Regions from separate parts of the Mesorhizobium sp. M1A.F.Ca.IN.022.07.1.1 genome, predicted to be linked through region 2. Evidence: predicted binding sites of a transcription regulator. Region 2 holds the regulator's gene; each other region holds the start of a gene.

Region 1 (3,275 bases), on a different contig from region 2:
ACCGGACCGGCAAGCGGCCCGCGGCCCGCCTCGTCCATCCCCGCTACCGGCCACAGCCCCTCGGCCATCGCTTTCGTTTCAATCGAGAAGTCGGGCTTCTCGACCATTTCGAAGAGAAGCGGAGAATCGGAACGCGCGCGAGCCATGGTGCGGCGAGGTTCGCATCGGCTCCGATTCTCCGCAAGTCCCTCCGGGTCGGATGGGGCGTCGGACCGGGAGGGCACCGTCTCACGGCCGGGGGACTGGGCCGGACGGGATTCTTGAGCAATTCCAGGAAGAGTGCGTAGCGGGCCTTCCGTACGAAGTTACATCAAAACAGAGGGTTAGCGGATCGCAATCCGGGCGCAAAACTCTGCCTCCCGAGTTGCCTTAGCCGCCGGCCTTCGCGGCCGGCATCATCTTCACAGCAGCATCAACTGCTCGCCGACGCCGGAGCCTGCGACGAATTGGTCGGTCCGAAGCTGCCGCCGCTCGGCATTGAGGCCGAGCCGCTTGGCGGCGATCTCGAAGCGCCGGCCGATCTGCCAGGCATAGGGTCCGGCGCCCTTCATGCGCCTGCCCCATTCCGAATCGTAGTCCTTGCCGTCGCGCATCGAGCGGATCAGCGACATCACATGCCGGTAGCGATCCGGATAATGGCGCAAGAGCCAGTCCTTGAAGATCGGCGCCACCTCGAGCGGCAGACGCAGCACGACATAGCCTGCCTCCCTGGCGCCGGCGGCACGCGCCGAATCGAGGATGCGCTCCATCTCCGGATCGGTGAGGCCGGGAATGATCGGCGCCACCATCACTGAGGCGGGGACGCCGGCATCCGAAAGCTGCCTTATCGCTTCCAGACGCTTTGTCGGCGTCGAGGCGCGCGGCTCCATGGTTCTCGCCAGCATGCGGTCGAGCGTCGTCACCGACAGCGCCACCTTGGCGAGGCCGCGTTCGGCCATGCGCGACAGGATGTCGATATCGCGCGTCACCAGTGCCGACTTGGTGACGATGCCGACCGGATGGCCGCGCGCCTCCAGCACCTCCAGGATCTCGCGCATGATCCGGTATTGCTTTTCGATCGGCTGGTAGGGATCGGTGTTGGTGCCGATGGCGATGGTGCGCGGCTGGTAGCCGGGCTTCGACAATTCCCTGTCCAGCATTCGCGCCGCATCGGGCTTGGCAAAGAGCTTCGATTCGAAATCGAGCCCCGGCGACAGGCCCATGAAGGAATGCGTCGGCCTGGCAAAGCAGTAGACGCAGCCATGCTCGCAGCCGCGATAGGGATTGATCGAACGATCGAAGGAAATGTCCGGCGACTCGTTGCGCGTGATGATGGTGCGCGGCTTCTCGACCTGCACCTCCTTCTTGAACGGCGGCAGTTCCTCCAGCGAGTTCCAGCCATCGTCGAACACATGCCGGCTGACCGGCTCGAAGCGGCCGGACGGATTGATGCCCGCGGAGCGTCCGCGATTGCGGTCCGGCCGCACGCGCATGCCGCTCTGTTCTATCATTGCATTTGCCATCTCGGCTCTGCCTGCTCCGAAAGCGGCAATGTCGGCGCGCACGATCTGTTCCATTTTCGCCCTCTCCCAGGGACTGTCGGCAGGCTGTCGAATCGCTCTGTTCATGAAACTATTCCTATTTTGCCAATGAGAACAAAGCAAGAACTTTTTCGTTCAGAACGCGCAACTGGCGCAGCGCCGCGCTTTCCGCTATTCGGCTAAAATGCTCAGCGTCCTCATCGAAACCAGGAACGACGAAGAAGGCCTTGCCCGCACGCTGGCCTCGCTGATCGGCGGCGCGGTCGAGGGCGTGGTGCGCGACGTCATCGTCTGCGACACCGGCTCGACCGACCAGACGCATCGCGTCGCCGAGCATGCCGGCTGCCACCTTGTCGCCGGCGGCATCGCAACAGGCATCGGCCAGGCCAAGGGCGACTGGCTCCTGCTTCTGGAACCCGGCGCCCGGCTCGCCGAAGGCTGGATCGACGACGTCGTCGCTCACGCGGCGAGGCAGACGATGCCGGCGCGTTTTTCACGCGCCCGCGGCAATCGCACGCCGTTTCTGGTCCGGGTTTTTTCGGGCAACCGGGCTCTGGAGGAAGGGCTTGTCATCAGCAAGCGCCAGGCCACGGTGCTGGCGAAAAGCGCCCGCAGCGCCGAAGCCCTGGCGCGGGGCCTCGCCACCAGAAGGCTGAATGCCGAAATCTGGGTGGCGCCGCCGAAGTGAGCGCATGCCCTCCTTCTCTCCAGAAGGCGAAAAGAGAGAAAAAGGCCGCGAACTTTGCCGGCCCATTCTATTGTGCATTGCACAAAAACCTGCAGTGGATTAGCATCTGCTTGAAGCGGGACAATCGGGATTGGGTGACGATGAAGCGGCAGACGGCTGGCGCTTCGTCGGACGCCGTGCATACGAGGAACCCGATGAACCTTGGTACTCCAGACAATTCAGGCGCGGCCAGCCTGGAGGCGATCGCTCGTAATGGCAGCCTGTTCAGGCGCATCGCCGTGCGCATCCCGACCTATCTGAAAGATCTACGCGAAAATCCGGCCTGGCTGCCGATGTTCGTGCTGGCGCGCACCATGCCGGGGCGCCGCATGCACTGGCTAGGCGCCAGACGCGTTCGCCCGCTCGACAATGCGGGAGAGACGATGTTTGCCGGCGTCGATCGCGAGGCGGTGGTCGCGGCGCTTCGCTCCGATGGACTGTTTTCGGGGTTCACGCTGCCGTCGGCGATCCATGAGGAGATCGCCGTTTTTGCGCAACGCACGCCCTGTTTCGGCAATTTCGACCGCCGTCTCGAATTCATTCCGGGCGACCATGCCGAGGCGGAGAAGCGTTTCGGCCGCTCGCTGCTCAGCGGGCATTATTTCGAACGCATTCTCGATTGCCCGGCGGCGCTTGCCATCCAGCGGGATCCGCTGCTCCTCGAGGTCGCGCAGCACTATCTCGGCGGCCAGGCGAAACTGATCACGACGCGCGTGTGGTGGAGCTTTCCGACCGGCAAGGCCTCGGATGCCGACAAGAATCTCGCCTCGCTCGGCAAATACCATTTCGATCTCGACGATTGGCGGATGCTGAAATTCTTCTTCTATCTGGTGCCGGTCGACGCCGGCACCGGCCCGCATGTCTATGTCCGCGGCAGCCACAGGCGCCGCGCGCTCAAGCACCAGCTCACGCTTCTGGTCGGCCACCCCGCGGAAGACGTGCTGGACGTCTACGGTCCGGAAAGCGCTGCGACGCTGACGGGCGAGGCGGGCCTCGGCTTCGTCGAGGATCCGTTCGGCTTCCATATG
Region 2 (3,275 bases):
ATGAATTGCTGCCGCCGGGCAGCGCGCTCGGCCCCGACCAGATCATCTCGTCGAATGCCTGTGGCGTCACAGCTACGGCCCAGTCGGTCGGCGCGCGCGCGCTCGACCTCGGCATCGCCGCCGACCGCAAGGACGCGATCGCGGCCCTGGTCAAGAAGGCGGTCAAGGCCGGCGCCGACGTCATCGTCACGCTTGGCGGCGCCTCCGTCGGCGACCACGACTTGATCCATGACGTGCTGACCGGCGAAGGCATGCAGCTCGACTTCTGGAAGATCGCCATGCGTCCCGGCAAGCCGCTGATGTTTGGCCGGCTCGGCGACATTCGCTGCATCGGCCTGCCCGGCAATCCGGTCGCAAGCCTGGTCTGCTCGCAGCTGTTCCTGAAGCCGCTTCTGGCGCGGCTGGGCGGCCGGTCCTGCCGTCAGGAAATCCGCACGGCCCGGTTAGGCGTCGCAATGCACGCCAACGATCTCAGGCAGGACTATGTGCGCGCCGTGGTCCGCGAAGATGCGGGGGCGTTGATCGCAACACCGTGCGGCATCCAGGATTCCTCGATGTTGAGGATGCTCGCCGATGCCAATGGCCTGATCGTGCGCCAACCCTTCGCACCGGCGGCTGAAGCCGGCGAGGAATGCAGCGTTCTGATGTTACGCTGAACAAAACGTCAACACATTCACTAAACTTTAAACGGTTGCGGAACACAACTGGAACAGATAGTGTTTGTTCTGGGTTTGTTTTTCTGATTCTGGTTTCAGAACCCATGGGGGCCGCCATGCTGACGCGCAAACAACATGAACTGCTGATGTTCATCCATGAACGGCTCAAGGAAAGCGGCATTCCGCCGTCTTTCGATGAGATGAAGGAAGCGCTCGACCTTGCCTCGAAATCGGGCATCCACCGCCTGATCACGGCGCTGGAGGAGCGCGGTTTCATTCGCCGGCTTCCGAACCGGGCGCGTGCCCTTGAAGTGCTGCGCCTACCTGACTCGATCGCGCCCGGCCTCAATGCGGCGAAGAAGTTCTCGCCGAGCGTCATCCAGGGCGGCCAAGGCAATCTCGGCCGCCAGATCAAACCCGCGGCGCCCGCCCGCACGCCGACGCCCAGCAATGACGACGACGCCGTTTCAGCCGTCTCCATCCCGGTGATGGGTCGCATTGCCGCCGGCGTGCCGATCGACGCCATCCAGCACCAGACGCATTCGATCACAGTGCCGCCGGACATGATCGCGGGCGGCGAGCACTACGCGCTCGAGGTCAAAGGCGACTCGATGATCGAGGCCGGCATCTTCGACGGCGACACGGTCATCATCCGCAACGCCAGCACTGCGAGCCCCGGGGAGATCGTCGTGGCGCTGGTCGATGACGAGGAGGCGACGCTGAAGCGCTTCCGCCGCAAGGGCGCCTCCATCGCGCTCGAGGCTGCCAATCCGGCCTATGAGACGCGCATCTTCGGTCCCGATCGCGTGAAGGTTCAGGGCAAGCTCGTCGGGCTCATCCGCCGCTACTGAGGGGGCTGCGGCTTGGCTTTCGGCTTCTCGGGCTTCTTGTAAGGCGCCAACCCCCTCGCCTCACGCGAGTAGCGCCGCTGTTCGTGCCAAGGGCGGTACGGTTTTTCGACGGCGTATTGAATGGTTGCTCGCGCCGTCGCCGATTGCGGATCGAAGAAGACGGCGGCACTGCCGTCGCGCGCGAGCTGCCGCTTGGTGACAACGAGGACACGCGGATCGCGGCAGGGATTGTAGGCCGTGGCGTCGTTGATGACGATGAGGTCTGCGAAGTCGCAGGCAGGCCGGGCAGCTTCGCGTTTTTCGGCGAGCGCGACGATCGCGCCTGATGGATGCCGGCCAATGCAGAGATCGCCCGTGCAGTAAAAGGGCGATCCAGGCGGCAGGTCGACTGGATCGGCCAAGTCCAGCGTGCCCTTGGCGAATGTCTCCGGCGGCACGATCGTTTCGGCCTTGAGCGCACGTTTCCAGTTATCGGTGGTGAACTCGTTGGAGCGGGCGCGATTGATGGCGAGTTCGCCGCCGCCGATCGGCATCGCCACCAGATGCGCGTCCTCCGAGATCAGCAGGTCCGGCGTGCGCACCTGCGGGATGATCATGACGGCCGCGGCAGCGAAAGGAATTGCGGCCAGCCTGAGCCACGTAGTCGCCATCGTGGCGATGACGAGCGCGATCGTCGCCAGCAGCACCGAATGGATCGAGATCATGCCCACGGCATCGACCGGCGACCACTCCGAAATCCAAGCTGAGATCGCGATCATCGCCGCCAGGTCCTTGCCCATCAAATAGAGGAAGGGCCCGTCGAAGCCGAACGGCATCATGACCGCGCTGGCGACGGCGAGAAACATCACGATCGTGACGATCGGCATGATCGCGAGATTGGCCAGCAGGCTAAGCGGCGAGACGCGCTGGAAATGCCAGATGGCAAACAGCGCTGTGGCACTTCCGGCAATGATCGACGTCATCGCGGCACCACCTACTCCGACTGCCAGTTTGTGCGACATGAACCGCAGGAACGAACGCTTTGCCGGCGGCGCTCTCACCTTGCCGGCGCGGTAGTCGGACCAGCCGGCATAGGCGCCGACAAGGGCGGCGGTTGCCGCGAACGACATCTGAAAGCTCGGGCCAACCACTTCATGCGGCGACACCAGGATGACAGCGATGGCCGAGATCGCCAAGTTGCGCATCGTCAGCGCGGCGCGGTCGAAAAGCACGGCGATAAGCATGACGGCCAGCATGATGAAGCTTCGCTCGGCGGCGACCACCACGCCGGAGATGACGAGATAGGCGGCGATCGACATAAGCGCGATTGCCGCGGCATATTTCTTCACCGGCCGGCGTGACGAAAAATCCGGGAACAGCGCAAAGGCGCCGCGCAGCAGAAGCATGACCGTGCCGGCGACCAGCGCCATGTGCAGGCCCGAAATCGAGATGATGTGATAGATGCCGGTCCGCCGCATCGCCTCGTTGATGTCCTCCGGAATGCCGGCGCGCACGCCGACGATCAGTGCGGCGGCAATTTCGCCTTCGGGTCCGCCGACGGTGCTTCTGATGTGGTCGGCAATATTTTCGCGCGCGTTCTCGATGGCCGAGGCGATGCTCGTCTGGCCGATCGGGTCGGTTGGCGGAATGAGTTTCGGGTCGCCGAGGAAAAATCCGCTGCCGCCGATGCCGGAAAAATAGCTGTCGAAGGAAAAATCATAACTTTCCGGACGGACCGGCCCTGTCGGCGGCAGGAGCCGCGCGTAACCCGTCACCAGCGATCCGGCCT
Region 3 (3,275 bases), on a different contig from region 2:
ACCGATTCGATGGCTTGGGGGTAGATTCGCTTTTCCATGGCCCAATATAGGGATTTGGAAGAGCGCTTGGGAGGGGGAGGTGGGCGCGAAGCCCGCCTTGCGGAGTATTTTTCTCTGGCCGTGTCAGCCACGCTGCAGGCTGACCAGCAGCACGAAGCCGATGCCTGCCTTCTTCGGCGTTGGCGCCTCGATGACCGAACCGGCGTCGGCGCGCATCATCGGCACCGCCAGCACAGGAGCGGCAAGCACCATCAGGATGAGCATCGCCCGCGGCAGGAGCCGAAGAGCTTTGAGGGTGGAGGCAGCGATGCGGTTCATGGTGGTCGTTCCGGTTTCGAGTATTGGTCGTTTCAGCGGCCGAAATGGTTCATGCAGTCCAGCCGGCAGGTATCGGCCATTCGCGGTGAGCGCGCCGGACGGCCGGCTTCGGCCACGAGGATGGCGAAGAACATGCCGAACAGGCTCATCAGCAGGCAGACGATGGTGAAGCGGCGGACAAGCATTGGTCTCTCCTTCAATGGCGAGGAGAATGCCCGAACGCCTCTGAACCGGTTCTGAGACCGATATTCATCTGCGGTTCAAATTGGCTGATGGGGTCATGACCGGCCGAAGGCCTGCGAAGTGCCTTGTCCAGCGCTGCGCTCAGAAACGGCGCTCAAAAAGAAAACGGGGCGCCGGGCCCCGTTTTTGCATCGTCATCCGTTCGACTGTCAGAGCTTGTGCCAGGTCTGGGTCTTGCAGATCAGTCCGCCCAGAACGCAGCCGCTCATCTTTAGCGAGGTGCCGGAAAGCGTCGCCTTGCCGGAATAGGTCTTGTCGGTTTCCGGGTCTGTTATTGTGCCGGTGTACTTGTTGTCGCCGGTCGCCTTGAAGGAGCCGATCGTCTTGCCGGCATATTTGCCGGACTTGAGCGTGATGGAAAACGCCCCGCCGCCGGCGATCGCCGCTGTCGATCCGGCCTGCGTCTTCCAATTGCCCTCGATCGGGTCGGCCGACGCGGCGCCTGCAATCATCAAGGTGGCCGCCAGGACTAGGCTGACTTTTCGAAACATGCTTGTCCTCCCTTTAGGGTTCCGGCGGGCCTCGTTCCGCCTCTCTGTCCCTTACGCAAACGTAAAGCTAATCCAGCCATCGCCAAAACGAAAGCGGTGCCGCGACGGAAGCTTGTAAGGATTTCGGCCGCGTCGGTCGCTGGAAATGAACGGATGGCGAAAAAGGCTTCGGTTTCCGTGGTTAGCGAAGTCTTGATTCCCGCGCCTCAAATTTTCGACGAATTTGGCGCAGATCGGCTGAATTGCTGGATTCCTATGCTTAACGGTTCTTCGCGTTTACCTCTTGTTTTAGCTTTGTTTTCTTCAAATTAAGCAAGCCATTTAACGACGGATTCAAGGCGAGCCGTCATCCTCGAAAGCATCGAAAGAGCGGCCCGCCCAGGGGAATTCCAGGGGCAGAAGGAGGCAGCTCTCGGGAGCAGACAGGGGATTGAAATGGCACGCTTTGAAATGCTTGAAGCCGGCTTCGGCGCCATGGGGGCAACTGCCCAGGCCGACATTCTTTTCGAACTGGGCATGATGTATGCGACCGGCCGCGATTGCGAGACCGACGTCATTGCCGCCCACAAATGGTTCAACATCGCCGCGATCAAGGGATCGCTCCGCGCCGCCGAGCTGCGCTCGGAATTGTCGGCATCGATGTCGAAGGCCGAGATCGCCAAGGCGCTGCGCGAAGCGCGCGAATGGATGACGATGCACTGATTTTGCGGGGTAAGGGCCGGAAGCTCTTAAGGGACAAGGCCGCAAAAAGACGGCCGGTTAACCAGACCAAGAACGCGGCAGGTCAACGAACTCAAGCCGTGCGACAACACAGGGAAGCGGGGTTCAGGCGCGCGGGGCGCCGGGAAGCTCGACTGCAAAAGCCGCGACCGGCCGGGACAAGGCCGGCGCGGCTTTTGCATTTGCGCAGTCTCCGCCTGTATGGGAACGGCGGCTTGGCCCAAGAACTCCCCGTCGGAATGAACCAAATCCCGATACATTGTGCTCTCGACAGTTCCGGCGAAGGGTGAAATTGTCCCGGCTCTCTGGAAGAAGCGTGGCCGGAACGGCCGCGCGCAAGTGGAGGAGTTCTATTGTCATGAAAAGATTGGGTATTTTGAGCGCGGCCGCATTGGGCCTGACGATGAGCGCATCGGTTGCCTTCGCCGACGACATCACGATTTCGGTGGTCGGCCCGATGACCGGGCAGCTCGCCAACATCGGCGACCAGTTCAAGCAGGGCGCGCAGGCCGCGGCGGATGCCATCAATGCCGCCGGAGGTGTCAACGGCAACAAGATCAAGATCGACATCCAGGACGACCAATGCGATCCGAAGCAGGCCGTGTCGGTCGCCAACCGTATCGTTGCCAACGGCGTCAAGTTCGTCGACGGCCATGCCTGCTCGGGCTCGAGCATTCCCGCTTCCGCCGTCTACGCCGAAGCCGGCACCCTGATGATGAGCCCGGCCTCGTCGAATCCGGAACTGACCGACGCCGCGGCCAAGGCCGGCTGGCCGACGATCATGCGCCTCTACACGCGTGACGATGCGCAGGGCGCTTTCATCGGTCCATGGATCGCCAAGAAATATGCCGGCAAGAACGTCGTCGTCCTGCACGACAAGAGCGCCTACGGTCAGGGCGTTGCCGATGCTGTCAAGGCGACCATGAATGCCGGCGGCCTCAAGGAGGTCGACTATGAAGGCATCAATGCCGGCGAGAAGGACTATTCGGCTTTGGTCACCAAGCTGAAAGAGCTCAAGGCCGACGTCGTCTATTTCGGCGGCTACCATCCGGAGGCCGGCTTGATCCTGCGCCAGGCAGCGGAGCAGAACGTCAAGTTCCAGCTGATCATGCCGGACTCGATCGCCTCGCCGGAATTCTGGCAGATCGCCGGCCCGGCCGGTGAAGGCACAATGTTCGTCTTCCCCTCGGATCCGCAGTCGAAGCCGGAAGCGAAGGAGGCCGTGGCCAAGATCAAGCAAGGCGGCTTCACACCGGAAGGTTTCACGCTGTTCTCCTATGCAGTGATCCAGGCGGTGGCCGAAGGCGTCAAGCGCGCCGGCACCGACGACCCGGCCAAGGTCGCCGAGGCGCTGAAGGACGGCAAGCCGATCAGCACCGTGGTCGGCGACGTGATCTTCGACGAGAAGGGCGACCTGAAGAACGCCAGCTACGACATCAACCAGTGGCACGACGGCAAATACGCGCCGATCAAGCCGTAATTCGTTCTGCAGATCGATTGGAA

What was found. Region 2 encodes LexA, which represses DNA repair genes until DNA is damaged. Its sites were predicted from a motif close to TGTTCNNNNTGTGTTCNG; they were not measured.
Region 1: the regulator LexA is predicted to act here: its motif matches at 1,631-1,648, upstream of EOA75_RS08955 (PA0069 family radical SAM protein).
Region 3: the regulator LexA is predicted to act here: its motif matches at 1,337-1,354, upstream of EOA75_RS18455 (sel1 repeat family protein).

The regions. Positions count from the first base shown of each region.
Region 1 is NZ_RZST01000053.1:5,501-8,775, forward strand. It holds gene EOA75_RS08950 (ribonuclease HII) at 1-146, opposite strand, end outside; gene EOA75_RS08955 (PA0069 family radical SAM protein) at 402-1,556, opposite strand; gene EOA75_RS08960 (glycosyltransferase) at 1,705-2,208, shown strand; gene EOA75_RS08965 (hypothetical protein) at 2,403-3,275, shown strand, end outside.
Region 2 is NZ_RZST01000125.1:154-3,428, forward strand. It holds partial or broken gene EOA75_RS15935 (molybdopterin molybdotransferase MoeA) at 1-656, shown strand, start outside; gene lexA (transcriptional repressor LexA) at 773-1,507, shown strand; gene EOA75_RS15945 (ComEC/Rec2 family competence protein) at 1,501-3,275, opposite strand, start outside.
Region 3 is NZ_RZST01000160.1:8,116-11,390, forward strand. It holds gene EOA75_RS18445 (hypothetical protein) at 124-318, opposite strand; gene EOA75_RS34105 (hypothetical protein) at 351-503, opposite strand; gene EOA75_RS18450 (DUF2147 domain-containing protein) at 711-1,052, opposite strand; gene EOA75_RS18455 (sel1 repeat family protein) at 1,488-1,754, shown strand; gene EOA75_RS18460 (ABC transporter substrate-binding protein) at 2,131-3,252, shown strand.